DNA from 2 places in the Nocardioides sp. Soil777 genome. Region 2 is predicted to be linked to the other one. Evidence: predicted binding sites of a transcription regulator. Region 2 holds the regulator's gene; the other holds the start of a gene.
The links. Region 2 encodes LexA, which represses DNA repair genes until DNA is damaged. Its sites were predicted from a motif close to TCGAACANNTGTTCGA; they were not measured.
Positions count from the first base shown of each region.

Region 1: the regulator LexA is predicted to act here: its motif matches at 7,295-7,310, upstream of ASG88_RS13255 (HNH endonuclease signature motif containing protein).

Region 1 covers NZ_LMSN01000016.1:42,146-56,478, reverse strand. The annotation lists gene ASG88_RS13315 (MMPL family transporter) at 1-497, opposite strand, end outside; gene ASG88_RS13310 (TetR/AcrR family transcriptional regulator) at 572-1,165, opposite strand; gene ASG88_RS13305 (SDR family NAD(P)-dependent oxidoreductase) at 1,210-1,896, opposite strand; gene ASG88_RS13300 (MOSC domain-containing protein) at 1,937-2,434, shown strand; gene ASG88_RS13295 (hypothetical protein) at 2,613-2,879, shown strand; gene ASG88_RS13290 (hypothetical protein) at 2,895-3,545, opposite strand; gene ASG88_RS13285 (nuclear transport factor 2 family protein) at 3,542-3,928, opposite strand; gene ASG88_RS13280 (hypothetical protein) at 4,022-4,633, opposite strand; gene ASG88_RS13275 (GNAT family N-acetyltransferase) at 4,700-5,146, opposite strand; gene ASG88_RS13270 (SRPBCC family protein) at 5,225-6,016, opposite strand; gene ASG88_RS13265 (ArsR/SmtB family transcription factor) at 6,013-6,591, opposite strand; gene ASG88_RS13260 (AAA family ATPase) at 6,699-7,160, shown strand; gene ASG88_RS13255 (HNH endonuclease signature motif containing protein) at 7,380-8,636, shown strand; gene ASG88_RS13250 (GNAT family N-acetyltransferase) at 8,673-9,281, shown strand; gene ASG88_RS13245 (class I SAM-dependent methyltransferase) at 9,285-9,905, opposite strand; gene ASG88_RS13240 (aldo/keto reductase family protein) at 9,925-10,935, shown strand; gene ASG88_RS13235 (DUF2231 domain-containing protein) at 11,015-11,539, opposite strand; gene ASG88_RS13230 (DNA/RNA non-specific endonuclease) at 11,625-13,445, opposite strand; gene ASG88_RS13225 (SRPBCC family protein) at 13,553-13,990, shown strand; gene ASG88_RS13220 (SDR family NAD(P)-dependent oxidoreductase) at 13,987-14,333, shown strand, end outside.
Region 2 covers NZ_LMSN01000015.1:373,306-387,638, reverse strand. The annotation lists gene ASG88_RS12535 (vitamin B12-dependent ribonucleotide reductase) at 1-362, opposite strand, end outside; gene nrdR (transcriptional regulator NrdR) at 477-977, opposite strand; gene ASG88_RS12525 (hypothetical protein) at 1,372-1,716, shown strand; gene ASG88_RS12520 (Dps family protein) at 1,789-2,313, opposite strand; gene ASG88_RS12515 (CAP domain-containing protein) at 2,399-3,409, opposite strand; gene ASG88_RS12510 (DUF6318 family protein) at 3,566-4,183, shown strand; gene ASG88_RS12505 (hypothetical protein) at 4,513-5,061, shown strand; gene ASG88_RS12500 (LysM peptidoglycan-binding domain-containing protein) at 5,459-5,830, opposite strand; gene lexA (transcriptional repressor LexA) at 6,160-6,885, shown strand; gene ASG88_RS12490 (phosphatase PAP2 family protein) at 6,997-7,806, shown strand; gene ASG88_RS12485 (ATP-dependent DNA helicase) at 7,877-9,883, opposite strand; gene secD (protein translocase subunit SecD) at 9,969-12,242, opposite strand; gene ASG88_RS12475 (ROK family transcriptional regulator) at 12,372-13,619, shown strand; gene hflX (GTPase HflX) at 13,616-14,333, opposite strand, start outside.

The sequences.
Region 1 (14,333 bases), on a different contig from region 2:
TCGAAGTCCCACTGCACGAGGCCGACCCGGCCGTCCTCGCTGAGCGGGGAGAGCGCGGCCGCGTCCGCACGGGCGTCCGCGACCGGCGATCCGGCGTCGCGTGCGGCCTGGACCATCGCCTTCTCCTGTGCCTGCGCCGCCTCGACGGGTCCCGCCAGCGGGGCGTCGGGCATCTGCGGCAGCGCGGCCAGGTCCTGGACCAGGGCGTCGACGCGGTCGGCGTACGCGCGGTCCGACAGCGTGCTGCCCTCGGGCACGGCGACGACCACCTTGACGGTGGCCTGGTCGAAGGCGTCGACCGCGTCGGGGAAGAGCTCCGCCTGGAGGTCGGCGGCCTTCTCCGAGGGGATGCCGGGGATCGAGAAGGCGTCGGTCATGGGCTTGGACATCGTCGCCGCGAAGGCGCCGACGGCCAGCACGGCGACGATCCAGCCGGCGAGGAAGAGCGGCCAGCGCCGGAAGGCGGTCTTGCCGAGGCGGTGCAGCAGGGTGGCCATGAGGGCTCCAGGTCGGGTGATGAGGGACGGATCGGGGGTGGGTCGGGGCCGGTGCTCCGGGGGTGCTTCGGCGGTCAGGCGAGCAGGTCGCGGGCCGTGCGGAGCTGCTCGGTGAAGACGTCGGCGAGGGGGACCTCGAGGTCCGGGTCGCCACCGTCGGACGTCATGCACCCGTCGAAGAGGGCGACGAGGAGCCGGAGCAGCAGGCGGGCCCGTTCGGCACCGAACTCCTTCCCCTCGCGGGCGAGGATCACCTCGACGAACTCCCCGGTGAGCTGCTCGAAGCGCTCGTGGGCGGCCATGATCAGTCGCGGCGTGGTGGTGACGAGGCGACGACCCCGCTCCATCTCCTCGCGGGTGAGGAGCTCGGAGCTGAGGAAGACCGAGGCCAGCTCGCCGACGTCATCGACGAGGTGACCGTGCGGCCCGCCCTCGAGGAAGGTGGTGAGGGCGCTCGCGGGGATCTCGGGAGGGTTGCCCAGGACGGCGTCGATCTTGCTCGGGAAGTAGTTGAACAGCGTCCGGCGGGACACGTCGGCGGCCTCGGCGAGCTCGTCCATGGTGAAGCCGTCCAGCCCGAGCTCCTCGGTGAGGCGCTGTGCGCACACGGTGATGCGGCGCTCGGTCTGCAGCCGCCGCTGCTCGCGACGCGTTGCACTCTGGTTCATGAAGTGCATTCTTGCACTCCATGCCTAGAAGTGCAGAATCACGATCAGTCGAAGGCGGCCGCACCCAGGTCGGTCTCGCCGGCCGCGATCGCGTCGACGATCCGGCGGGCGACGTCCTCGGGGGCCAGCCCCTGCGGCAGCCCGGGTGCCTGCCCGGAGAGGGGACGGGTGGCGAGACCGGTCTCGGTGTGCGGCGGCCGGACGTCGTGCACGGTGACCTTCGCCCGGCGCAGCTCGGTGCGCAGGGCGGTGGCGACGCCGCTGAGCGCGGCCTTGCTCGCGGAGTACGCCGCCATCCCCGGCAGCGGGCGCTCGGCGACGACCGCGCTGACCTGGAGGACGAAGCCCTGCGACTCCTCCAGCAGCGGCATCAGGCGCCGGACGAGGAAGAGGGGCCCGACGACGTTGGTGAGGAAGAGCTCCTCGATCACCTCGTCGGGAGTGTCCACGAGGGGGCCGAAGGCGACGACGCCGGCCGCGTTGACCAGCCCGTCCAGCCCGCCGTACGCCGCCCGCGCGGCGTCCGCGATGGCGTCGCCGGCCGTGGCGTCCCCGACGTCGGCCACCACGACGGGGGAATCGATGCCGAGGCCCTCGAGCCGGGTCGCGTCGCGACCGACGAGCAGCAGCCGCGCGCCGCGGCGTACGAGCTCCTGGGAGACCAGCGACCCGAGGGCGCCGCTCGCCCCGACGACCGCGATCCGGGCCCCGTCCAGCTCGCGTGTGCTCATGTCGGCGACAGTAGCCACCACCTGACTACCGTGGGCCCTTGTGCCGTCCCACCCGTCCGCGCTGCCCGTCCCCGCCGCCTCCGACCACGCCGGCGTCGTCCGGATCGCCGCCATCCACGTCGCCAAGGCCACCCGACTGCCGATGCGCTCGGTCGATCAGGTGGAGGCCGAGGCCGGGCGGGGGATCGTCGGCGACCGCTACCACGGCACGAAGCACCGGCACGTGACCGTGCAGAGCGCGACCGCGCTGGCCGAGTCGGCCGAGGTCTTCGGGCGTGACATCCCGGCCGCTCTCACCCGCCGCGACCTCACTCTCAACGACGGTGTCGTGCCGCGGGAGCCCGGTGCGCGGATCCGCATCGGCGACGTGCTGCTCGAGGTCGTGCGGGTCGCCGCGCCGTGCAAGCTGCTCGACGACACCATCGGCGCCGGCGCCCAGGAGGCGCTGCGGCGCCGGGCCGGCTCGGTGTGCCGGGTGCTCGAGTCGGGCACGATCCGGGTCGGCGACGCGGTTGCTCTGGGGGAGGCCGCACCGTGAGGCAGCGCGTGCGCTGAGCGTCGTCACTCGTGTCGCAGGCGGCGCCCTGACCTCGAGTCTCACCCGTTTTGGCCATGCGCCGGAGCCGTCGGCGTCGTTACCGTCGACCTCCCGGCCCGCAGTCGCCGGCCGGGTCGAGCCGGTCCTTCCGGGGGAAGGGCCAACGGGAGGAGAGCTCATGCGCCCCATGTCGTTCACGATCTCCGTGGCGGGTCTGGCCACGGCCGCCGCCCTCGGTGCCGCAGCACCCGCATCCGCGGAGCCCAGGCCCGAGGTGACTGACCCGAACGCCTCGTGCGTCGGCCAGGTCTTCGCGCCCCAGGCGGTGCACCTCGAGCCGGGCGCCATCGCCGCGCGCATCGCCGAGATCAAGGGGTTCATTCCCGTGAGCTTCGGCGCCGTCATCGGGGACTTCGCCCGCTGGCCCGACTGCAGTCCCGAGTAGGGGCTCGGCCGCCGATCAGGGGCTCGACAGCGTCAGGTCGACCGACCGGAGCCGGCCCTGCTCGTCGGCGGCGAGCACGAGCGCGAAGTCGGTGGCGCACGTGCGCCACTCCGGGCTGGGCCGCAGGACGACCAGTCGCCCGTCAGGCAGGGGGCCTCTCCTCGTCGGCGCGCACGAGACGGCGCCGTACTCGGCCGTGTGGACGATCGTGGTCTCGTTGACCACCGCGGCTTCGATGGGCCCGAGGATGTCGACCGGACACGACGAGGCACCGGAGGTGGTCGACCCGTCAGGGCAACCCTCCCAGGTGCTGCGGTCCGCGAGCGCGGCGTCGGTGACCTCGATCGATCCCGACGCCCGACCGCCGATGGACAGGGAGATCGTCCACGTGTGCGGGAAGGAGTCGGTCTCCCCGACTGCGTACTCGACGAACCGCTCGGCCAGGCGCTGGAGGTCCTCGTCGGCCGGTGACTCGGCGTCCGACACCACCTGGAAGCCCCGGGTCGAGGGTGTCGCGGTCGGCTCCGTCGGCGGGGTGCTCGCCCGTGCCGTCGTCCCCTCCGATGGAGCGGCCGGCGTCCCGGACGTCGGCTCGGTGGCGCAGGACCCGAGCAGGCAGGTGAGCAGCGCGGCACCGAGCAGCGGGACCACTCCGGGCGGCCTCACTCGGCCACCGGGGACCGGCGAGGGCCCGCGTGACCGCCGAGGCACGACCAGCGCCCGTCGGTCCGCACCCACACCTGCGTCATCGGCATCCGGAACGTCGCGGGCTCGTCGTCCCCCGACAGCACGACGTCGGTGACCTCGCAGCGGAGCACGGCGGTGTCGTCGACCACGACCACGTGCGGGTCGAGCATGGTCTGCGAACGCCAGACGGTGTGCCCCTCGGTGTTGCGGCGGACGTACTCGGCGCGGTCGTAGGTCTCCCCGACGTGGGCCGTCCACCGGAACTCCGGATGGAGGAGGGCGACCAGGCGGTCGGCATCGCCGTCGGCCAGGGCGAGCGCCCGTGCCTCGGCAGCACGGATGACCTGGGATGCGGCGTCCATGCGCGTCAGCGTGTCAGACGCACACGGGTCGAGGACGTCAGTCGGTCATATCTCGGGGAGACCAGGGCCGCGTTCCTCCACTGCGCTCCGGCGTCACCAGCCCCCGGGGAAGCGTGCCGACCCGGCGACCACGACGAGGAGGACGGCGACGGCGATGCCCGCCGCGAGGAGCAGCTCCCGGCCGACGTGGCGCCAGGGCGGGACGAGCAGCACGCCGAGCCCGACGACCGCCACGGCAACCGGCAACGCCAGGACCGCCGCCTGCTGCTCCGCGACACCTGTCACGACACCGAGCGCGACCCCGCCGGCGACGGCACGGCTTACGACGACCGGGCGGTCCCCGCGGGGCAGGCCCACCACCGTGACCGCGCCTCCCGTGGCCAGCTGGTCGGGCGCGAGGACCCGCAGCAGCAGCGTCGCGGTGGCGGGGTCGGTCACCACGACGACGTCACGGAAGCGGTCGCGCAGCGCGTGGCGCCTCACGAGCTCGTCCAGCCGGTGACCACGGTCGGCAGGGGGGAAGCTCGCCGGCGCCAGCAGCACCTCGACACGGGGCTCGACCCCGAGGGCGGACACCACCCGCTTGGCCTCGGCCGTCGGGGCGGTGAGGACGACGGGGTCGCGCCCCAGGTCGTCCCGGACACGCTGCAGCGCGGCCTCGTCCGCGGTCGTGCTGACCACGAAGATGGGTTGGCGACCGGGCACGCCCGTGACGATAGCCGGGGCCCGCACGCTCGGACGGGACGCGGAGTGCGCCTGGCCGGCGGCGGGCTACAGGGCCTTCCGCATCAGGTGGTTGGTGTGCCCGGGCGGGTAGTCCGTCTCACGGCCGTAGGTCTCGTACCCGCACCGGGCGTAGAAGTCCGGCGCCTGGAACTCCCACGTGTTGAGCTTGGCCCACCGGCACCCGCGCTCACGGGCCTGCTGCTCGACGGTGGCGAGGAGCCGACGACCGAGTCCCTCTCCCCGGTGGCCGCTGTGCACCCACATGGTGTCGATCGTCAGCCACTGCCAGACGTCGACGGTGCTGCCGACGCAGCCCCCGAGCAGCTCGCCGTCGTCGTCGATGGCGTACGCCGCCACGGGTCTCGCCGGGAGGTTCGCCGGCTCGAACCGCTCGCGGATCGCTGCCGACGCCTCCAGGTTGTGCGCCACGAGGCGGTCGGTGACCGTCTCCTCGCGACCCTCGTCCGGTCCGAGCTCGATGCGCCACGTCATGGGCCGAACGTCTCGCGACACCGAGGGAGTGGTCAACCGGATTCGTGCGGCCTCGCTATCGTCCCGCGGTGCCGAGGATCAGGCCGGGACGGAGAGCCCGTCCAGCCAGGCCTGCCAGCCCGGCTCCTCGCGTCGTACGTAGTCCGCCGCGTCGGCGGAGAAGAGGTACGCCCGGACGCCCGTGGCCGACCTGCCGTCGCCCTCGCCGTGCGCGAAGACGCTGAGCATCCCCGGGACCGGTGCGGTGAGCCGGACCAGCGTCTGCCGCTCGCCGACCCGCTCCACCGTGCCGGTGGCACCGCGGACGTCGACCTCGGAGCCCACGTCACCCAGCCCGAGCGCGTGGTGCAGGGTCGACCAGAGCGTCTCCGCCTCGCCGGGGTGGGACGCGGTGGCCTCGAGCATGGTGGCTTCCTGGCCGGGGAAGTGCGACAGGTAGAGGCGCAAGTTGTCGAAGAAGGGCTTCCAGCTGATGCCCATGTCGTCCCAGAACTCCGACTCCCAGTCGGCGCCGGTCCCGAAGCCGCTGCTGGTCACGCGCACGACACAGGTGCCGCCGGACTGCGCCTCGACGAGGAACTCGGAGGTCAACGGGCTGAGCGCGTCCGGCTCCTGGCCCATGAGGGCCGCCCAGTCCTCCTCGTAGACGATGCGGTGCGGCGGGTCCCACTCGGTGACGTGGCCGTCCGAGCCCATCTCGGGACCCATGGTGAAGTGCAGGGACCCGCCCGCGCGCTCCTCCATCTCGGTCGGCAGGAACCAGGCGCTCATGCCCCGGGCGGTGGCGACGGCCTGCCAGACCTGCTCCGGGGTGCCGGGCACCTCGACGCTGAACTCCAGGCGGTAGGGGACGTTCGGGATCGTGCTCATGAGTTCTCCTCGGGAAGGGGGTGGGACGCGACGACGAGCCGGTGCGGGCGTCCGTCGTCGTGGTGGTAGCGAGCGGCCAGGTCGAGCACCGCCGCGGTCAGGTCGTCCGCGAAGGCGGCCCGGTCGGCGGCCGAGCGGAAGCCGATCTGGGTGTCGATGGTCAGCGTCGGGAGGCGCTTGCCGGACGCGCCGGCCCGGCGCGCCAGGCTGCCGACCTCGCGCACCAGCCGACCGGCCAGTGCGACGAGGTAGCCCGCCGACAGGTGGTCGGCGTTGGCATCGGGGTCGGCCGCGGACGCGCTGACGGCCGCCGGCGACACGACGTACGACGACGCCGACGCCTGCAGGACCCTCTCGGTGATCCCGCCGTGCCGGCGCTCCTCGGACAGCTCCACCAGGCCGTGCGCCTCGAGCGACTTGAGGTGGTAGTTGACCTTCTGACGGGTGATCCCGACCCGGGCGGCGAGCCCGGCGGCGGAGGCCGGGACGGCCAGCTCGCTGAGCAACCGCGCCCGGACCGGGTCCAGGGCGGCCGCGGCCGCCTCCGCGTCCTCGATGACTTCGACGTCCTGCATGGGGTCCACGATGCGCTTGACAAGAATTATTGTCAAGGGTGGGCCGGTCCGTCTGGTGTGCCGTTTGCCCGCATCCCGACCATGTTCCGGGGACGTAGGGTCCAGCCGTGAGCCGCGTGATCTTCATGTGCGGGCCTTCGGGGGCCGGGAAGTCCACGCACGCCCACCGCCTGGAGAGTGAGGGCATGGTTCGCCTGTCCTTCGACGTCGAGATGTGGCGTCGAGGGATCTCGACCGTGCCCCTGCCTGCGGACGTCCGTGCCGAGATCGAGGCCGAGCTGCGGTCGCGGCTGCTGGACCTCGTCGCGCACGGCGCCGACGTCGTCCTCGACTTCTCGTTCTGGTCCCGACGGATGCGCGACGACTACCGCGAGCTGCTCGAGCCGGCCGGCGTCGTGCCCGAGACGATCTACCTGGCGACAGATCGCGACACGGTCCTGAGTCGGATGAGGGCCAGGCGCGGCAGTCACTCTGACGACTTCGTGCTCACCGACGACCTGGTCGCCGAGTACTTCGACCACTTCGAGCCACCGACGCCGGACGAAGGGCCGCTCACCGTCATTCGGTGAGCGAGGCGACGCTGTTCTGCGGCCGCGCACCTCGTCGGGGACATGCCCCATCACTGCGACACCTCGAGCGCGTTGGCACGTGGTCGCCCGGTGCGTTGGGGTTTGACGAACTCTTGACCATTTCCTGCCGCTATTCGAACACATGTTCGGATAAGGTAGGTGAACGGAGATGGTCCTCGCTCGTGGGGGCGCTCAGGAGCTGATCAGCGGGGGGCTGGGATGACGACCGGGCACCTGGTCCAGGAGTGTGGCGAGGCGATCGCTGCGGCCCTGGACAAGGCGGACGCGGTCGAGTTCGTGTATCTCTCGCCGGTTGACAAGGCCTCTGCGTTGCGTGAGTTCGCCCGGTTGTCGGCTCGTGTCGATGCGACCCGGCTCAGGTTGATGGCGGTCGCGGACGAGGTGACCGAGGAGAAGGGCGACCGCGATGTCGCGGCGTGGTGCCAACGTGAGCTCCTCGTCGACCGGTCTGCCGCCCGCCGTGAGATGACATTGGCGGGGGCGCTGGAGCACCGGTGGACGGTCCTGGCCCAGGCGCACCGATCCGGTGAGGTTTCGACGGCGCAGGCCGACGTGATCGCCCGGGCGTTGGACGACCTGCCCGACGAGACGCCGGCCGATGTGGTCGCGACCGCGGAGAAGACGTTGGTGGAGTACGCGGCGACGTTCGCGCCGAAGGAGCTCCGCCGGCTGGGCGGCCGGATCCTGGACATCGTCGCCCCGGAGGTGGGGGAGGAGCAGGAACGCAAGCGGCTCGAGGGTGAGGAGCGGAAGGCCCGCAGGACCACGTCGCTGACGACTCGTTCTCATGGGGATGGGTCGACGACGATCCGGATCCGGGTCCCCGACGCCACCGCGGACCGGTTGTTGACGTACCTGCACGCGTGGACCAACCCCCGCAAGCACGACGGGAAGTCCGCCGGCGGGGACGCTGGATCGGCCGGCACGGGTGCCGGGACGAAGGTGTCGTACCCGACCCGCCTGGGGCATGCGTTCTGCGCCCTGCTGGAGCACCTCGACCCGAACAAGCTCCCCCGCCACGGCGGGACCGCGACGTCCGTGGTCGTCACGATGGACTACGACACGATGATCAGCGGCCTCGGGGTCGCGACCACCAACACCGGCGGCCACATCAGTGCCTCCGAAGCACGACGGTTGATGTGCACCTCGCATGTCATCCCCGCCGTCCTGGGCGGGAAGTCGCAGCCCCTCGACCTCGGTCGCGGTGAGAGGCTCTACAAGAAGTGGCAGCGCAGGGCGATGGACCTCCGCGACGGCCACTGCCGGGCCGTGGGGTGTGACATCCCCGCGGCGTGGTGCGAGGCGCACCACCTGATCCCGTGGCTCAAGGGCGGCAAGACCGACCTCGCCGACGGCATCCTCCTCTGCTCGCACCACCACCATCGGGCGCACGACGACCGGTACCTCCACGACCGCCTCCCCAACGGCGACCTCAGGTTCCACCGCCGCAGATAAGCCGAAGGCCGGAGCGACCTGGCTACATTCGCCGCCATGCGCGAACGTCTGACCACCAAGTCCCTGGGTGGACGCAGCATCACCCTGCGCCCCTTGAAGCCCGACGATGCGCCACGGGTGCAACAGGCGTGCTCGGACCCGGAGACGATCGCGTGGCTCGGCGGCGACGTCATCAACGAGCGGTACGACCTCGACCGCGCGCACGGCTTCATCGCCCACGCGCTCGCCCGCGTCGCAGCCGGGGGATTCATGAGCTGGGCTATCGCGGACACGGCGTCGGACGACCTGCTCGGGCACATCAGCCTGATCGGGCGCGACGGCGAGCTGACCGACACCGCAGCGCTGGGCTACTGGGCTCATCCAGCAGCCCGTGGCACGGGTGTCACCACCGCCGCAGCCTTGGCCGTTGTCGACGAGGCGCTCACGCCAGCAGCCGAGGGAGGTGGTGGGCTGCGTCGCCTCACCCTGCGCGTCGCCGTCGGGAACGTGGCGTCACAGCGAGTGGCTGAGGGAGCCGGCTTCGTGCGGACCGGCCACACGCGCCAGAGCGGCCTGCTCCTCGACGGGACCTTCACCGACGAGTTCACCTACGACGTGCTGGCATCCGATCCCCGCCGACGCCACTCTCCTCCGCGTCGGCCATGAGCGTCAGCGGCCGCGCCGCGCACGCAGGACCTGGTCCGCCGTGTGGTGCGCGCCAGGACCCTCGACCGGCGCGCGCTCGACCACCGCGGCGTACTCGACCGTCCAGCCGTCGCTCGGGAGCGCAGCCAGCAGGTCGTCGTGGCCGACGTAGTCGTCCGGGTCGAAGCCGTGCTCCAGTGCCTGCGCCCGGTCCAGCGACGCGTGGTGCACCACGACCAGCGTGCCTCCGGGCGCGACCGCGCCGAGCAGGGTGGACACGATCGAGCCGTCACCGCGCAGGAGGGCGGGATAGAAGGCGCTGACCAGGTCGTACGACGCGTCGGCCGGCAAGTCCTCGAGCCCGTGGTGGCGCCACTCGACCTCGACTCCCGCGGCGTCGGCCGCCCGGGCAGCGCGCGCGAGCGCTCGGCCGGAGACGTCGAGGCCGGTGACCTGCCAGCCCTGCCGGGCCAGCCAGACGCAGTCGCCGCCCTCACCGCACCCCACGTCGAGCGCGGTCCCCACAGAGAGCTCGGAGACCTCCCGGACCAGCGCCTCGTTGGGCCGACCGCTCCACAGCGGCTCGTCGCCGTACCGCTCGTCCCACTCGTGCCCGTGACCGTGCCCGTGCTCCCCTTCACCCATGGCCCGTAGTTTGGCAGCCATGGAATATCGATACCTCGGACACAGCGGGCTCAAGATCTCGGAGATCACCTACGGCAACTGGCTGACCCACGGGTCGCAGGTGGAGAACGACATCGCGACCCAGTGCGTGCAGGCCGCGCTCGACGCCGGCATCTCGACCTTCGACACTGCGGACGTCTACGCCAACACCGCCGCCGAGACCGTGCTCGGCGAGGCCCTCAAGGGCGAGCGGCGCGAGTCGCTGGAGATCTTCACCAAGGTCTACTGGCCGACCGGGCCCAAGGGCAAGAACGACACCGGTCTGTCCCGCAAGCACATCATGGAGTCGATCAACGGGTCGCTGCAGCGGCTGCAGACCGACTACGTCGACCTCTACCAGGCCCACCGCTTCGACACCGAGACGCCGCTCGAGGAGACGATGCAGGCCTTCGCCGACATCGTCCGCCAGGGCAAGGCGCTCTACATCGGCGTCAGCGAGTGGACCGCCCACCAGATCCGCGCGGGCGTGGAGATGAGCCGCGAGCTCGGCTTCCAGCTGATCTCGAGCCAGCCGCAGTACTCCATGCTCTGGCGCGTCATCGAGGACGAGGTCGTCCCCGCCAGCGAGGAGCTCGGCGTCTCCCAGATCGTCTGGAGCCCGATCGCGCAGGGCGTGCTCACCGGCAAGTACGTGCCCGGCCAGCCGCTGCCCGAGGGCTCGCGCGCCACCGACGAGAAGGGCGGTGCCGACATGATCAAGCGCTTCATGAACGACGACGTCCTCACCCGCGTGCAGGCGCTCAAGCCCGTCGCCGACGAGGCCGGCCTGACGATGGCCCAGCTCGCCGTCGCCTGGGTGCTCCAGAACGACAACGTCGCCTCCGCGCTCGTCGGCGCCTCGCGGCCCGAGCAGGTCGGGGAGAACGTCAAGGCCGCCGGCGTGAAGCTCGACGCTGACGCGATGAAGGCGATCGACGACGCGCTCGGCGACGTCGTCGTGCGCGACCCCGCCATGACGCTGGCCAACGCGCCGCGGACCCGCGTGGTCTGAGTCGTACGCCGCCGCGTCCGCGCCGCCGATGCGTTCGGTGTCGCGGTCGCGCCTGCTTCTCGGTCGGTCGGCGTCGGGGTCAGTCCTCGACGCCGACCCCGAGGCGGTAGACGAGGTGCCCGCCGAGGTAGGCGCCCACGCCCGCCGTGGCGACCCCCGCGAGGGCCAGCCGGCGGGCGCCCCGCCGATTGCCGCGGCGGTGCCGGACCCAGGCCATGGAGAAGAGCGCGAGGGTCACGTCCATCGTCCCGGCGTGCACGATGGCGACCCGGGTCGCGGCACCCGTCGTCGTCGCGAGGTCGTGTGTCCCGGTGATGGCCGTGGGGACCGCGGCCACGCAGCCGGTGAGCAGCAGGGCATCGACCGCGGCCGCGTGCTTCTCGCCGTCGACGAGGTCGAGCAGCACGGCCATCAGCCAGGCGCCCATCGGGACCTGCACGGCGACCGGGTGCACGCGGTGCCCCAGCCACTCGCCGCCGAGCAGGTCGTCCAGGGTGGACGAGTCGTTGAACTTGTCCTGCGACAGGGACCGCGAGTAGTCGGCGAGCGGATCGAGCACCTGGGCGTCCTCGATGCGTCGTGCGAATGACTCGAGCAGGCTCATGCGTCCTCCGGAGGATCGAGGTGAGGGTCGACTCCCGCCAGTCGACCACGACCGGGCCAGGAAGGACAGGCCCCACCGGGACGCCTCACCAGACGACATCCTCCTCCGAGGTGACGACGTGCGCGGCCACGGACTCGGCGCCCGACGCTTCCCCGGCTGACAGTGCGGGGTCGAGAAGCACCCCGGTCCGCGAGGCCAGGTCGTCGAGCGGCACCTGGTAGGTCTCGAACTCCCCGAGGTCGATGGCCTCGAGCGGGTCGAGGTCCTGGGTCAGCAGGAAGGCCCGGGCGGTGAGGACGCCGTCCTCCTCCCACGCGATGACCTTCCAGAACTCGCGCGGGACCAGCACCCCGCGGTACTCGCGGTCGTCGTCGCGCAGCACCGGCCCGCCGAAGACGCTGATCCGCAACCGGTCGACCGTTGCCGCCTCGTAGAGCGCGTCCTCGAGCCGGCCCCACACGCCGTACCGCGACGCCTGGTTGAACGCGTCGATCTGCGGCGCGATGTTGGTGAAGAAGAATGAGTCGCTGTTGGCCTGCGCGGCCTCCGCCGCGGTGCCCCACGTGAGGTCGGCGCGACGCGCGAGGTGCCCGCGGTCGAGCCGGTTGTCGGCGTACAGCTCCTCGCCGACCTGCGCGTCGGCCGGCACCCGCGGGTCGAGCCGGAAGTCGTCGCTGCGCTCGAGGCGGCGCATGGCTGTGCCGTCGACGTTCCACGCGACCCAGCGGGCCAGGCGTCGCGACGTGCTCATGGTCAGCGAGAAGTGCGTGTAGGGGACGACCGGGTCGCCGTCGACCTCGACCGCGTCCGCGGCCAGCTCGGGGGCCAGCGTGGGGACTGCGACCGGCGTGGAGAGGAAGCCCTCGTCGTAGCCGGCCGCGCCGGCGGCGGCCGCGGCCTCCGCCGCCGCCTCGGCCGAGAGGGTGATGCCGAGCTTGTCGAAGACCGAGCGGGGCAGGCAGGCCAGCGCGTGCTCCTCGGAGTCGCGCCCGTCGGTCTCCCCGGCGAAGTGCAGCCCCGCCAGGACCCGTGTCGGACGGCCGTTGCCGGCCTTGAAGATCCACGCGCTTCCCGAGTCGCCACCGTCGCTCAGCTCGCCGTCCACCGGTGGGCGAGCGGGATCGGGGCGGATCTCGAAGCAGCCGATCCGGTGCTCGCCGGCCTCGCCGTAGTCGAGCCGCACGATCACGTCCACGCGCGACACCCGCCCGTGCGTGACCGCTGTCGTCCGGCCGGACTTGACCACCGGGTCGTCGAGCTCGGGGTCCCCCAGCTCGACCGGCGCCACCCCGAGGTCGAGCACGGTGGCGTCGAAGCCGCGGTCCTCGATGGTCGCGATCGCCGCGTCCCCGGCGATGCCGAGGTGGGAGCGGGTGACGACGCCGAGCCGGTTGCGGCCGACGCGGTTGTCGTCGTACGGACCGGGCTGGAGGACCTCGTCGCCGATCGCGCCGCCGGGGCCCTGGAGGACGTGCCAGTTGCTCAGCACGTGCGGCGCCCCGGTGTCGGCGTCCCAGACGATGCACCCGATCGTGCCCGCGCTCTCGGCCGCTCCCGCGACGCTGACGCCCGGGACGACCGGGTCGATGCGCGTACGCCGCGCGTCCGGGGCGGCCTCGGGCACCACGGCGTACGACGGGGCGTAGGCGCGCTCGAGGACGTCGGTCGGCACCACCGTGCTCTCCACCTCGACGGACTGCGGGATGAGGGCGGAGCCGAGGTCGTCGACCTGCTCGGGCGGCACCTTGGCCGCGACAGTGAACTGCACGCACACCACGTCGGTGCGCCGGCCGTCGACGACCTTGTGGCCGATGCCGATCGAGGTGATGTTGGGGTCGGCGAGGAAGTCGGAGCCGTGCCGGCGGACGTAGTCGCGCAGCGCGGCCGGGTTCGCGGTGGTGGGCATGCCCCCGACGGTACGGCGCATCGGGGACAGCGGGCCGACGCCGAGAGGGCAGCAACCCGCGTGGGTGCCGCCCCGTAGCGTGGAGGACGACCCCAGGAGTGATGCCGATGAAGCCCACCGTGTCCCGCACGTTCACCACCACCGCGTCGCCCGAGGCCGTCTACGACTACCTCGCCGACTTCACCAACGCCGAGGAGTGGGACCCGGGCACGGTGTCCTGCGCGCGCGTCTCCGGCGACGGCGGGGTGGGGACGGTCTACCGCAACGTCTCGTCCTTCCTCGGCCGGACGACGGAGATCACCTACACGACCGTCGAGGCCGAGCGCCCCACGCGGATCCACCTCACGGGGCACAACGAGCAGTTCGACGGCCACGACGTGATGGGCGTCCGGGCCAGCGGCACCGGCTCCGAGGTCACCTACACGGCCGAGTTCGCCTTCAAGGGTGCCGCGCGCTTCGCAGTGCCCGTCGTCGCGGCCTACCTCCCGGTCCTGGCGAAGAAGACCGTCGACGAGCTCCGCACCCACCTGGACCGGCTCGCATGAGCCGCCCGCTGCCCGTGCGGGCGCTCGACACCGTGATGGACCGGACCCTGGTGCTGGGCTACACGACCATCGGGCTGCGTGTGCGGCAGGCGCTGCCGGGCTGGCCGGCCGCCCCCGCGCCCGACGCGCTGGCCGGCCGCGACGTGCTCGTGACCGGCGCGAGCTCGGGGCTGGGCATCGCCACAGCCGAGGGCCTCGCTGCACTCGGGGCCCGCGTGCACCTCGTGGTGCGCGACGAGACCAAGGGCGGTCGGGTCCTCGACGAGATCGCCGGCCGGCTGCCCGGTGCGTCGCTGCGACTGTGGCGCTGCGACGTGGGCGACCTCGACGACGTACGCCGCTT
Region 2 (14,333 bases):
ATCTCGGCGTCGCCGTCGGTCTTGAAGTAGCCGTGGTCGATGCCGGCCTTGGTGTAGGTCTTCACGACCCGGTCGATGAGCTGCTTGAGGCTCCACTCACGCACGTCGGTGCCGACGGCGCCGCGGAAGTACTTGGTGGTGACGATCGTGGAGGCGTTGACCGACCAGAAGTCGGGGAACTCCACGCCGCGCTGCTCGAAGACGGTCTCGCCGGTCTTCCAGTTCTGCTGGACGACGTCGCGACGCTCCCAGGTGATGGCGTCGTAGGGGTGCGTGCCCTCGGTGCTGAAGACGCGCTCGAGGGTCAGGCCCTCGCCCTTGCCCTGCTTGGACGCGGCGCCGGTGCTCACCGTCTCGGTCATGGGTTCTCCTCTGGATCCCTCGTGCTTGGTCAACTCTGGTGGTCAGCCGAACTGCTCGGCTGGGAGTGGTACGCCCGGCACGCCGCTTCCCCACGACGTGCCGGGCAGTCTGTGTCAGCCCGTGGGGGCTGGATGTGCCGCCTCGTCCGGGGCGACCTCGTCGGGGACGAGGCGCTCAGCACGGAGCATGGCGATCTCGTCCTCGAAGTCGTCGGCGCTCTGGAACGCGCGGTAGACGCTCGCGAAGCGGAGGTAGGCCACCTCGTCGAGCTCGCGGAGCGGGCTCAGGATCGCGAGGCCGACCTCGTGGGCCGGGATCTCGGCCTGGCCGCTGAGACGCAGGGCGTCCTCCACGGCCTGGCCCAGGCAGGCGAGCTGGTCCTCGGTGACCGGGCGGCCCTTGCACGCCTTGCGGACGCCGGCGATCGCCTTGTCCCGCGTGAAGGGCTCTGTCGCGCCCGAGCGCTTGAGGACGGTCAGCTGCATCTGCTCGACGGTCGTGAACCGCTTGGCGCAGTCGTTGCAGGTGCGGCGGCGGCGGATCGAGCTGCCGTCGTCGGCGACGCGGGAGTCGAGCACACGGGTGTCGGTGTTGCGGCAGTAAGGACAGTGCATGTGCGGGCCTCCCCCCTCGCTCGTCCGGTCGGGTCGTCGGGGCGCGCTGCAGACACCCCTCATGGGGTGTCAACGCCTGTGGACCAGCCGGTGATTCCTGTGGACAAGTAGCCTCTGGCTGTGAGGTCAGCACCCGGTCCCTGTGGACTAGATGTGGAGAACCACAACGGTGTAACTACTAGATGTAGTGGTAACCGTACGTTGGCTCGGGGACATGTGCAAGTGGTTCGAAATGATCATCCGGGGTGTCGCGGGGGGCCTCGGTAAAACCGCAGGTCAGTGCCCTCGAGGGCCTCCAGATCCGGTCCTTGATGGCCCGTTCGGGCGGCGTGTCGGGGGTCATTCCGGGAGTGTTCCGGCCCCACGGCCAGCCGCCATCGGACACAATGCTCCCGTGGCATCTTCGGGGAAGCGGGCAGGGTCGCGGCGTGGCCCTCGCCAGAGCGGCGGGGTCAACAAGACCGCGCTCGCGCTGGCGGTCGGGATCACGCTGTGCGTGGTCGCCTGGGGCTACCTCGTCTACCTGGCCATCGACTTCGGTACGTCGGCCCGCAGCGGCGAGTCCGGGTCCTGGGCGCTCCTGGGGCTGGCCTCGATCGGCGCGATCGCCTGCCTCTTCACCGGGCTGCTGCTGATCGCCCGGCTGATGCGGGCGCTGGGCATCACCGCGCCCCCCGACGAGGAGCCCTCCGATCCCGCTCCCCCGCGTGTCCCGGGCGGACGCAGAGCGGCCCGCTGAGCGGCGTACGACGTGGTGCCGTGCGCGCCCAACGGGCCGGTGCGGTGACGCTCGCGCGTCGGTGCTGCTAGATCACTCGTGCATCGAGCGCGGGATGCTGGCGTTGGCGATGCGGTTCTCGGCGTCGATCATCCAGGCGAGCTGCTCGAGGCGCTCGAGGATGGTGTGGATGATGTCGGCGGACGTGGGATCGGCGGCGTCGACCTCGTCGTGGATGCGGCGGCCGGTGCCGGCGACGGCGTACAGCGCGGCGACGATCGCGTCGACGCAGTCCGCGGTGTCGATCTCGTCGGCGGGGAACTCGCTCAGCGACGTCTTCGCGGCGACGGTGGCGGCGCGGGCGTCGGGGGTGACGTAGACCGCGCGCATGCGCTCGGCGACGACGTCGGAGAACTCGCGCGCGGCGTCGACGACCTCGTCGAGGGCGAGGTGGAGGTCGCGGAAGTTCTTGCCGACGACGTTCCAGTGGGCCTGCTTGCCCTGCAGGTGGAGGTCGGTGAGGTCCACGAGGAGCTGCTGGAGGTGGTCGGCCAGCTGCTGGTCGGCCTGGAACGCCGGGTGGGCGGTGTGCGTGGGGCGGGGGGCGGTCTGGGTCATCGTGAGGTCCTCTCGTCGGGTGCGAGGACTACTCAACCCGCTTTTCTGGAATGGTTCCAGTAAGGGAAGGCTCGCCTCGTCGGGCTCAGCGGGTCCGGAAGAAGCGGACCGTGTACGCCGCGACCTGGCCCGGCACGCCGTCGACGACGATCCCGCTGACCGTCACCCGGGCCGTGCCGACGGGCTTGCCCGGCCACACGCGGGCCGGCATCTCCCAGACGAGGGTCGGCTTGCCGACGCCGTTGTCGGGGGTGCGGAGCTTGATGCCTTTGATGTCTCGCCCTCTGTGGGTGACGTCGACCGTGGCGCTCGAGAAGTCCGTGCTGTCGGTACCGGAGCTGAGCGACCAGCGGCCGCGGGGGTCGAGGCGACTCGGGAACCAGCCCGCCGTCGGCCACGACACCCACTGCGGGTTGGGGGCCGCCTCGTCGAAAGGCGAGCCGAAGAGGTGGGTGACGTTGGCGGTACGGGTGCCGCCGATCCCGACCGCGTCGAGGTAGGGGTAGAGGAGCCAGCGCCGGTGGCCGACGCGGTGGTTGCCGCCGCCCCAATCGTCGAGGTAGGCCTCGATCTTGTCGCTGTTGCTCTCCCGCGACGTGCCCTCGTAGAGGTTGGACTCCCCGGCCGCGTCGTAGCCCGCGCGCGTCCAGCACGGCCAGTCCCGCGGCGGGTAGTGGCTCACCGCGTGCTTGGCGGTCATGATCAGCGCGGCCGCCTGGGCTTCCTTGACCGTGCTGTCGTCCAGGGTGAGCGGGGTCAGGCCGGACATCCGACGGGCGAAGTTGATCGCGTTGAGCTGTCGCTTCGTGGATTCGTTTGCGAGCCGTCCCGGTCGGCACTTCGCGGTGCTGCCGCCGCGCCAGCGCGGCCGGCTCTGCTGCCCACGGACCCACAGGCGCCGGTAGGCCTGCTTGACCGCCGCCTTGCTGCTCGTGTCGATGGACGTGGTTGCTCGGGGGGTGACGGGGCCCGTGACCTCTCCTCCGGGGTGTGCCGGGGGCGGCAGGTCGTCTCCCGTGGCTGCGTTTGCCTGGGCGAGCGGCGCAGCCAGCAGCGGCAGGACGAGGAGGGCGGCGAGCGAGCGGCGTACGCGCATGGTCTGGCCTATCGAGCGATGGGGGTGGCGAGAACGTACTCCCCCGCGGCCCTGCTCGTCGTCCATCGCCGTACGTCGTCGTCCACAGGGCACGAAGCAGGGGTCGATCTCGCGGCGTTCTTGGCTTAGTTTCTGATGCGTCGGCCGCGCTCGGGCATGGATCCGGCGTTCTCGGGAAAGAAGGTCTTCATGAAGCTTGGCCCCGTACGCCGCGCTCTCGCGGCCGCCTGCATCCTGCCGCTCCTGCTTGCCGGCTGCTCCGACGCAGCGCCCACGCCGGAGATTCCCGATCCGACGACCTCGTCGCCCTCGCCGGACGAGACGGAGACGGGTCCGGTGGAGCCGACGCTTCCACCGGAGGCGGAGGGGGACGGGGTGGAGGCAGCGGAAGCGTTCGTTTCGTACTACTTCGACCTGCTGACCTACGCCCAGGCCACGGGTGACACGTCGAAGTTGTCGAACGTGGCGATCGAGGGTTGTGAAACCTGCCAAGGATCCCTCGAGGCCGTCCGTAGGACCTACGAGGCCGGTGGCTCAATCTCCGGGGGAGCGTACGAAGTGACTGCCATTCGAGCTTCGGAGCAGGGCGCCCTCCCGGGCGGGGGCTCCTCATTCGTAGGGCGTGTCAGCGTCGACCACTCCAGGCAGGTCATCAGCGGCAGCAAGGTCGATGGGCTTGACGGCACCTACCCGGCCGGCACCTCCGAGTTCGACTTCGCCGCTGTTATTCAGACCAGCGGCGACTGGCAAATGGCGGATTGGACGCTCCTGTGAACCGCCGCTCTCATTTCCTGCGAGGTCTCGTTGTGGCAGTCGCTGTGACCGCATCGACCATCATGGGCCTGGGTACTGCTACCGCGGGAGACGAGACGGGAACGGGCGCCAACGCGAGTGGTACGGGAGTGGTCATCTTCGGCCAGCAGCAGCAGGAGCCGAACGAGCAAGGTGGGACACAGCAGAGCGTTGCGCAGCCAGTCGACTCCGGCGAGGACGTGAGCCCTACTCGCTGGGTTCTGCAGCCAGCCTGCGACACGGTCAGCGCCTCGGGGTGCATCGCTACGTACATCTGCGAGGACGGCTCGCCCGCTGCGACGTGGTTCCAGTTGGCGGAGAACGGGGATGTCATCGATCAGTACACCCAGTGCCCGGGGGATCCCGAGCCCGCGGAGACCACCCCGACACAGACCGTCGACATCCCCGCTGAGGTCCTGAACGCCTTCAAGCGGGTCGCGCTCCCCCAGTCCACGATCAACGTGCAGCCTCCCGGCGGCGAGACACTGGTCAACCTCCCGACGATCCTGTCCACGAGCGCGGAGAGGCACCAGATCCCGGTTCGCCTCGAGCGGGTCAACGTCGACGTGCTGCTCGAGGTGTGGCCCAGCCGGTTCGTGTGGCACCACGGGGACGACACCAGCCAGGAGACCGCCGAACCGGGCAAGGCGTGGACCGAGGGCGCCGACGTGGGCGACCTGATCACCCACACCTACGCCAAGACGTCCGAGGGACTCGATCTGAGCGTGGACACGACCTGGTCCGCCCAGTTCAGGGTCGTGGGCCAGCCCAACTGGCGACCGGTCGACGGCACCGTGACCATCGACGGCACACCCGTCACCGTTGCCGTCCTCGATGCCAAGCCGCAACTCGTCCGCTGATGCGGGCGCCGGGATGATGGCGGCCCACGAGACCCACCGGGTGGACCACGTGGGCCGCTATGTCCGAGCGACCCGGCGGGGGCATCCGGACGACCCGCGCGCCGACTGCGACCTGCGGTCGTGGGTACCGCAGGTCGTACTCCGCGGCGGGAGTCTCGAGAGGTTCCGCCGACTGGGACCTGCGGTCGTGGGTACCGCAGGTCGTACTCCGCGGCGGGGGCTTCGAGAGGGGTCCGAGAGCGGACTACGAACGGAGTCACTGGGGACTAGCTCGTAACCGCCGCGAGCACCGTGAACACGCCCCGAAATGCCGCAAGGGGCGGGCCCGATGGGCCCGCCCCTTGTCTTCCCCGGTCCCGCCAGCCGGGGTCGAGTCGGCTGGCGGAGAACTAGAAGGTCAGTCGTCGCTGACCGGCACGCGGAGCTTCTGCCCCGCGGAGAGCGCGACGGTGTCGAGCGCGTTGAGGCGCTCGATCTCGCGCATGGTCGTGCGGACGTCACCGGAGTCGGTGAGGTCGGAAGCGATGCTCCAGAGGCTCTGGCCGGGCTCGACCATCACGATCTCGGTGGCCGGAGTCTGGCCGGCCTCGTTGGTGCCGACGGCGACGGAGCCGAGGAAGAAGCCGGCCATGAGGACCAGGGCCAACGACGCCATGAGGACGACGACACGGCCCCTCCGCGTCAGCCGCACTGCAGACCGCGACGACGTGCGGGCGGTCCGCGAGCTGCGGGTCGGGGCAAAGGCGGGCGAGACGGTGATGGTGCTCATGTTGGCCTCCAGGGGAAGAGTCAGCCGGTGGGTGGTGTCGATCGGTTGATCTGGGATCTGTCTAGAGGAAGCCACCGACAACGCCGCCGAGACTGCCGGTGACTTCGTCCGTGGATCGCTCAGGTGTTCGATCGAGCACGTGTTCGACAGTAGAGCGTGTGTTCGAACGACGCAAGGGTCTGGACGAACATTTGTTCGACGTGTCGCAATCGAGTTCCACACGACACGCGGTTCGAACAAATGTTTGAAGTCGAGTCCGCGACAGGACTACGGTTGGCGTCAACGCAGCACGGACAGGCCCAGCAGCAGGACCGCTCAGGAGGAACCCCATGGCCAGCAAGGACCGCAAGGGCAAGGTCGTCGAGATGCCCGACGGCCCCCCGGACGCGACCGGACTCACCCCGCGTCAGCAGCGCGTCCTCGCCACCATCAAGGAGGCCATCGAGACGCGGGGCTACCCGCCGAGCATGCGTGAGATCGGCGCGGCCGTCGGGCTGACCAGCTCCTCGAGCGTGGCCCACCAGCTCAAGGTGCTGGAGGAGAAGGGCTTCCTCAAGCGTGACCCCAACCGGCCGCGCGCGATCGAGGTGTTCCTCCCCGAACTCATGGCCGCCCGCCGCTCCATCTCCAGCGCCGACGAGACCAGCATCGACGAGACCGACATCGGCAACACGGCTCCCCCGGCGACGTACGTCCCGATGGTCGGCCGCATCGCCGCCGGTGGACCGATCCTGGCCGAGGAGCAGATCACCGAGGTCTTCCCGCTGCCCAAGTCGCTGGTCGGCGAGGGCACCCTGTTCCTGCTCGAGGTGTCCGGCGACTCGATGATCGACGCGGCCATCTGCGACGGCGACTACGTCGTGATCCGCCAGGAGCAGACGGCGTCCAACGGCGAGATCGTCGCCGCGATGATCGACGGCGAGGCGACCGTCAAGACGTTCCAGCGCAAGGACGGCCACGTGTGGCTGCTCCCCCACAACGACGCCTACGACCCCATCGACGGCACCCACGCCACGATCCTCGGCAAGGTCACCGCGGTCCTGCGCCGTATGTGACCCACCCCGGCCTCCGGGCCGGTAGACCCCGGGATCCCCTGACACCCGTGTCGGGGGAACCGCGGGGAAAATCCCGATGCGCCCGGGCGCCTCGCCGCGAACACTGGCCGGGTGGCCTCTCTCGTCGCTCCCGCAGTCCGGACCCGTACGGCGCGCACCACCCCGCCGGTCCGTCGGCCCGGCCTGCGCGAGCTCGGGGTCCTCGCGCTCGTCTACATGGGGTACGCCGTCAGCCGGGTGCTGGCGGACGACTCACTGGCCCCGGCGATCACCCGGGCCGCCCGCATCCTCGACCTCGAGCGGACCCTGCACCTCGACGTCGAGGCCGGCCTCAACCGGTGGTTCCTCGAGCACGACACGGTCGGGGTGGTGGCGTCGTTCCACTACGCGAGCGCCCACTACCTGCTGACCCTGGTGGTCGTCGTCTGGCTCTACGTCCGGCACCGGGCGGCGTACGGACCGGCGCGGCTCGCGCTGGTCGGTGCCACCGGGGTGGCGCTGCTCGCCTACCTGGCCATGCCGACCGCACCCCCGCGGCTGATGGACGGCTGGACCGACCTGCTCGCCGTGCACTCGGCCGCGGGCTGGTGGGGCGGCGAGGCGTCGGCCCCCCAAGGGCTGGGCTGGCTGACCAACCAGCTGGCCGCGTTCCCGAGCATGCATGCCGGGTGGGCGCTGTGGGTCGCCCTCGCGGTCAGCCACGTCACCCGGCGACGGGCCGTCGCGGCGCTTGCCTGGGCCCACGCGCTGATCACGGCCGTGGTGGTCGTCGGGACGGGCAATCACTGGGTCCTCGACGTGGTGGCCGGCTGGGCGGTCGTGCTCATCGCCTGGCGGACCGTCGGCCCGCAGCGGGCGTACGACGAGGCTGCCGGCAGCGACGTGGGCGCTCCCTCGTCACACCTGGCCGACCGGCACTGAGAAGGTGTGGCCTGCTCACCGCCCCCGGCGAGGCGCGAGGCAGCAGGCACCAAGAAGCGGGACCCAGCCCTCAGCCCGACGCGAGCCGCGCGAGCGCCTTCCGCACGAGCGCCGGGTCGGTGGTGGTCCACATCGGCGGCAGCGATGCCTTGAGGAAGCCGCCGTAGCGCGCGGTGGCCAGCCGGGGGTCGAGGACGGCGACGACGCCGCGGTCCGTGGTGGTGCGGATCAGCCGCCCGGCCCCCTGCGCCAACAGCAGCGCGGCGTGGGTGGCCGCGACCTGCATGAAGCCGTTGCCGCCGGCCTTGTCGGCCGCCCGCTGGCGCGCGGACATCAGCGGGTCGTCGGGGCGCGGGAAGGGGATGCGGTCGATGATCACCAGCTGGCAGGTGTCGCCCGGCACGTCGAGGCCCTGCCACAGCGACAGGGTGCCGAAGAGGATCGTGTGCGGGTCCTCGACGAACTGCTTGGCCAGCTCGGGGAGCTGGGCGTCGCCCTGGGCCAACGTGGTGAGGTGCGGCAGCGCGGTGCGGACGTGCTCGGCCGCGGCCTCGGCGGCCCGCCGCGAGGAGAAGAGCCCCAGGGTGCGCCCGTCGGCCGCGTCGACCAGCTCGCAGATCTCGTCGAGCTGGCTCTTGACCAGTCCGTCGCGACCGGGCGGCGGGAGGTGGCGGGCGACGTACAGGATGGCCTGCTGGCCGTAGTCGAACGGCGACCCCACGTCGATGCCGCGCCACGGGAGCACCCCGTCGGCGGTGTCGGCCGGGGCCGCAAGACCGTCCTCGACCCGCTCGGTCGGCTTCAGCCCGATCGAGGAGGCCACGGCGTTGAAGTCTCCACCGAGCATCAGGGTGGCGCTGGTGAACACCACCGTCTTGTCGGACAGCAGCTTGTCGCGCATCTGCCCCCACACCTGCAGCGGCGCCACGTGCAGCCGCGGCGGGATGCGGGTCGACATGTTGGGCGGCGGCTCGCTGAGCCACAGCACGTCCGATTCCAGGTCGGCGGCCATCCGCTCGGCGTTGGCGAAGACGTCCTGCACCATCCCCTTGGCCTGGGTGCGGCCCGGGTCGGCCTCGCCCCCGTCGCCGGCGCTCTCGCGCGGGTAGGCCGACAGGCAGGTGCGCGCGGCGTCGCGGACCAGCGCCAGCGCCTCGCCGAGCTGGTCGGGCATCCGCTCGATCCGCCCGGCCATGGTGGCCTCGAAGGCGTCGGACAGCGCATCCGCGGCCTCGGCCAGCGCGTCGGCCGAGCCGTCCTCCACGATCCGCTGCGAGCGCCGGGCGGCCCGCTCGACGTCGTTGACCGACAGCTCGTCGGTGGCGGCCTGGGTGACCCGGGCGGTGAGCTCGTGGGCCTCGTCGATGACCACGGCGTCGTACTCCGGGATCATCGGCACGCCCTCGATGGCGTCGATGGCCAGGAGCGAGTGGTTGGTGACGATGAGGTGGGAGCGCTGTGCCTTCTCCCTCGCCAGCTCGGCGAAGCACTCCTGGCCGAAGGGGCACTTGGCCGCCCCGAGGCACTCGCGGTGGTTGACGCTCACCTGGCGCCACTCGCGGTCGGTGTGCCGCGGCGCGTTGTCGCGCTCGCCGGTGCCGCCGTCCTCGGCCTCCTTCTCCGCCCAGCCGCGTAGCTCGAGGACCGTCTCGGCCATCGACCCCACCGGGACGTCGACCAGGGCGCCTTGGTCGTCGGGCACGCCCTCGCGGATGCGGTGCAGGCAGGCGTAGTTGGAGCGGCCCTTGAGCACGGCGTACGACGTGTCGACCTTGCTGCCACCGGGCGCACCGGCCACCGCCGACATGAGCCGCGGGATGTCGCGCTCGACGAGCTGGTGCTGCAGCGCGAGCGTCGCGGTCGCGATCACCACGCGCTGGTCGTGGAGCAGGCTGGGCACGAGGTAGGCCAGCGACTTGCCGGTGCCCGTGCCGGCCTGGACGAGCAGGTGCTCGCCGGTGGTGAAGGCGGTCGCGACCGCCTCGGCCATCCGGACCTGGCCGGTGCGCTCCTGGCCCCCGAGCGCCGTCACGGCCTCGTGGAGCAGGGGGGTCACACCGGAGTCGGAAGTTGGCACCGGAGCACCCTATGCGGCGAGACCGACACAGGCCGAAGCCACTCCACAGGGCCGCCCGGTGAGGACGGTCCGACGGAGCGGACGGTCAGACGACGGCCCCGGAGTCGTCGAGCTCGCGGACGACCTTCTCCTTCTTGACCCGGCTCATCGGCGCCCGCTCCTGGAGGTAGGTCAGCAGCGGCGTGGCGGTGAAGACCGAGGAGTAGGTGCCGACCACGAGGCCGACGAGCAGGGCGATCGCGAAGTCGCGCAGCGAGTCGCCCCCCAGCACGGCGAGCGCCACCAGGATGAACATGGTGCCGAGGCCGGTGTTGATGGTGCGCGGCATCGTCTCGATGGCCGCCCGGTTGGCCATCGTGTTGAACTCGTCCTCCGGCCGGGACCCGTGCCAGCGCTCGCGGATGCGGTCGAAGACCACGACGGTGTCGTTGACCGACAGACCGATGATGGTCATCGCCGCGGCCAGGAAGATGCCGTCGATCGGCTTCTCCAGCCACGCGAAGAGACCGACGACCAGGACCACGTCGTGGGCCATCGCGACCACGGCGGAGACGCCGAAGGTCCACTTGAAGCGGACCGCGAGGTAGAGCAGCTGGGCCAGCAGGGCGATCCCGAAGGCGATGAGAGCCTTGTCGCGGAGCTCCTGGCCGAGGGAGGCGCCGATCGTCTGGTCGTCCTCCTTGGTGACGGTGCCGCCGATCGACTCGAGGGCATCCTCGATCTTCTGCTCCTCCTCGTTGGAGATCACGCCGGTGCGCACCGTGAAGTCGGCGGTGTCGGCACCCTGCACGACAGCCTCGCCGAAGCCGGCGCCGGCGATCGCCTCGCGCGCCTCGTCGACCGTGACCTCCTCCGAGACCGAGTAGTCGAGCTGGCGGCCGCCGGAGAACTCGACACCGAGGTTGAGGCCCTGGGTGACGATGCCCGAGACGGCCAGCACGAGCGCGGCCCCGGAGATCCCGAGCCACATCTTGCGCTTGCCCATGATGTCGAAGTCGGAGCGGTCGAGCCACGCGCGGACCCGGCCGATGTTGCCGAGGCCGCTGATCGCGGGACGACGCTCGACGGCCTTCGAGGAGACACTCAGCTCGGAGAGGACCCGGGCGATGACGAGGGCGGAGATCATCGACGCGATGACACCGATGGACAGCGTCACGCCGAAGCCCTTGATCGGCCCGGAACCGAGGATGAAGAGCAGGGCGGCCGCGAGAAGGGTGGTGACGTTGGAGTCGATGATCGCGCTCCACGCCTTGTTGAAGCCCACCGCGAGGGCGCGCCGGAGCCCGGCCGACGGGTAGGCGGCGTACTCCTCCCGCGCGCGCTCGAAGACGAGCACGTTGGCGTCGATCGCCATGCCGATCGCGAGCACGAAGCCCGCGAGGCCGGGCAGGGTCAGCGTGGAGCCGAGGGCAAGCAGCATCGCGTAGGCGATGAGGGCGTACGACGCCAGCGCGATCGTGGCCATCGCGCCGACGAGGCGGTAGACCACGATGATGAAGATGCCGGTGAGGATGAGGCCGATGATGCCGGCCTCGATCGAGGCGTCGATGGCCTCCTCGCCGAGGGTCGGGCCGACGAGGCGGTCGGAGACCAGCTCGAGCTCGAGGGGCAGCGCGCCGCCCTCGATGAGGGCTGACAGGTCGCTGGCGGTGGCCAGCGTGAAGTCACCGGTGATGTCGGTGCTGCCGGTGATGTTGGCACCGCACTGCACCTGCACCTCGGGGCTGGAGATCACCTCGCCGTCGAGCACGATGGCGATCCGGCGCTGGTCGCCGGTCGCGCACGCGGCGTCGCCGGAGAGCTTGCCGAAGGCGTCCGAGCCGGCGCCGCTGAAGTCGACCGCGACGGCGTAGCCGACGCTGTTCTCTCGCTGGACTGCCTCGGCGCCGGTGATCTCGTCGCCCTGGAGGGCGGTGGGGCCGATCTCGAGGAACTGGCCGTCCTCGGCCGGGAGGACCTCGTTGCCCTCCTTGCTGGGCTCGGCGTCCGGGCCGTTGGCCACCGCCACGACCGGGTGCACGCTGAGCTGGGCGGTCTGGCCGATCCGCTCCTCGGCCTCCTGCGCCTCGTCGTCGTTGGTGACGCCCGGGAGCTCGACGAGGATCCGGTTGTCGCCCTGGCGGACCAGGGTCGACTCGGCGACGCCGAGGGCGTCCACGCGACCGCGCAGCACCTCGACGGTCTTGTCGACGTTGGCGGCCGTGGCCTCGGTCGTCTCGGTGTCGTTGGCCTCGAAGACGAACTGCGCGCCACCGCGCAGGTCGAGGCCGAGGTTGGGCTTGACGCCCAGCGCGATCGCGGCACACCCCGCCAGGAGACCGAGGACGAGGAGGAAGCGAAGAACGGCACCGCGTGACATGCGCGACATCCTCTCCCACGACTGGTGAACGCCGTCAATCGCCTCTCCGATCGCGTCATGACGCGAGTGGCTCACGAGATCGGCCCGGGGTCATCCGTGCCGCACGCGCGAAGATGGTTGACTCGTCCCATGCGTAGGGAGGCGGACCGCCGGCCATCGACCAGGCCGACTTCGCGGCCCCCATCGGCACCGACCATCCCCACCGCGCGGGGTGCCGGCGAGCTCCTCCGGCTCCTGCGCGAGCACGAGGGACTGACCCGCAGCGAGCTCATCGAGCACACCGGGTGGTCGCGCTCCACCCTCGGCGCCCGCCTCGACTCGCTGACGGCGGCCGGCCTCGTGCAGAGCTCCGGGGTCGGCGCCTCGACCGGCGGACGGCCCGCCACACGGCTCTCCTTCCACCCCGGGGCGTACGTCGTGCTGGCCGCCGACTTCGGCGCCACGCACGTCACGGTGGCCCTCACCGACCTCGCCGGCACGGTCATCGCCGAGACCACCAGCGAGCTGCACATCGCCGACGGCCCCGAGCCGGCGCTGGGCTGGCTGGTCGACGCCGCGCGGCAGCTCATGGACGAGGCTGGCGCCACCACCACCCAGCTCGCGGGCATCGGGATCGGCCTGCCCGGCCCGGTCGAGCACACCACCGGCGTGCCGATCAAGCCGCCGATCATGCCCGGCTGGGACGGCTTCAAGGTCGCCTCGTGGGTCGAGGAGCGCCTCGGCGCCCCGGTCTACGTCGACAACGACGTCAACCTGATGGCCCTCGGCGAGCACGCGAGCGCCTACCCCGGCGTCGACCACTTCGTCTTCGTCAAGGTCGCCACCGGCATCGGCGCCGGCCTGATCAGCGGCCGTCGCCTGCACCGCGGGGCGGTCGGCTCCGCCGGCGACCTCGGGCACGTCCGGGCGCCGCACGCACCCGACGTACCGTGCGAGTGCGGCAACACGGGCTGCCTGGAGGCCGTGGCGAGCGGCCGCGCGATCGCCGCCGAGCTCTTCCCCGGCCGCCCGCGCGAGGACATCGGCACCCGGGAGGTGCTGGAGCTGCTCGAGCGCAACGACGCCCGGGCCACCGCCGCCGTGCGCCGTGCCGGGCGCGACATCGGCGAGGTGCTCGCCACGGTCGTCAACCTGCTCAACCCGTCGGTCATCGTCGTCGGCGGCAGCCTCGCCGCGGGTGCCCCGAGCCTGATGGCCGGGATCCGCGAGGTGGTCTTCGCCCGCAGCCTGCCGCTCGCCACCAGCCACCTGGACCTGGTGCCGTCGCGGGTGGGCTCACGGGCCGCCATCACCGGGGCGGCAGTTACCGTGATCGAGGAGTTCCTCCAGCCCGACAGCGTCGACGCGCGGCTGGCCACGCTCGGCGTGACCGCCTAGCTGACGGCGTAGGCCTCGAGCTCGCCGGCGAGGTCGGCGTTGGCGCGGCCGCTGACGAGAGACCCGTCACCGGTGTGCTCCAGCGAAGAGATCTCGCCCTCCTGGTGCAGCCGGTTGATCAGGTCGCCGCGCTCGTAGGGCAGCAGCACGGAGAACTCGACGGTCGGGCGCGGCAGGTCGGCCTCGAGCGCCGTGATGACGTCCTCGATGCCCTCCCCCGTCCGTGCCGACACGACGACGCTGTGCGGCTCGCGCGCGCGCAGCCGGGCCAGCACGAGCGGGTCGGCGGCGTCGGCCTTGTTGATGACGACGAGCTCGGGGACCTTGTCGGCGTGGATCTCGGCGAAGACCCCCCGCACCGCGGCCAGCTGGCCCTCGGGGTCGGGGTGCGAGCCGTCCACGACGTGCAGGATCAGGTCGGACTCGGCGACCTCCTCCAGCGTCGAGCGGAAGGCCTCGACGAGCTGGTGGGGCAGGTGCCGCACGAAGCCGACAGTGTCGGACATCGTGTAGATGCGCCCGTCGCGGGTCGTCGTACGCCGCGTGGTCGGGTCGAGAGTCGCGAACAGCGAGTCCTCGACCAGCACGCCGGCGTCGGTGAGCCGGTTGAGCAGGGAGGACTTGCCGGCGTTGGTGTAGCCCGCGATCGAGACGCTCGGGATGTGGTTGCGCGAGCGCTCCTGGCGCATCGTCTCGCGGGTGCCCTTGAGGTCC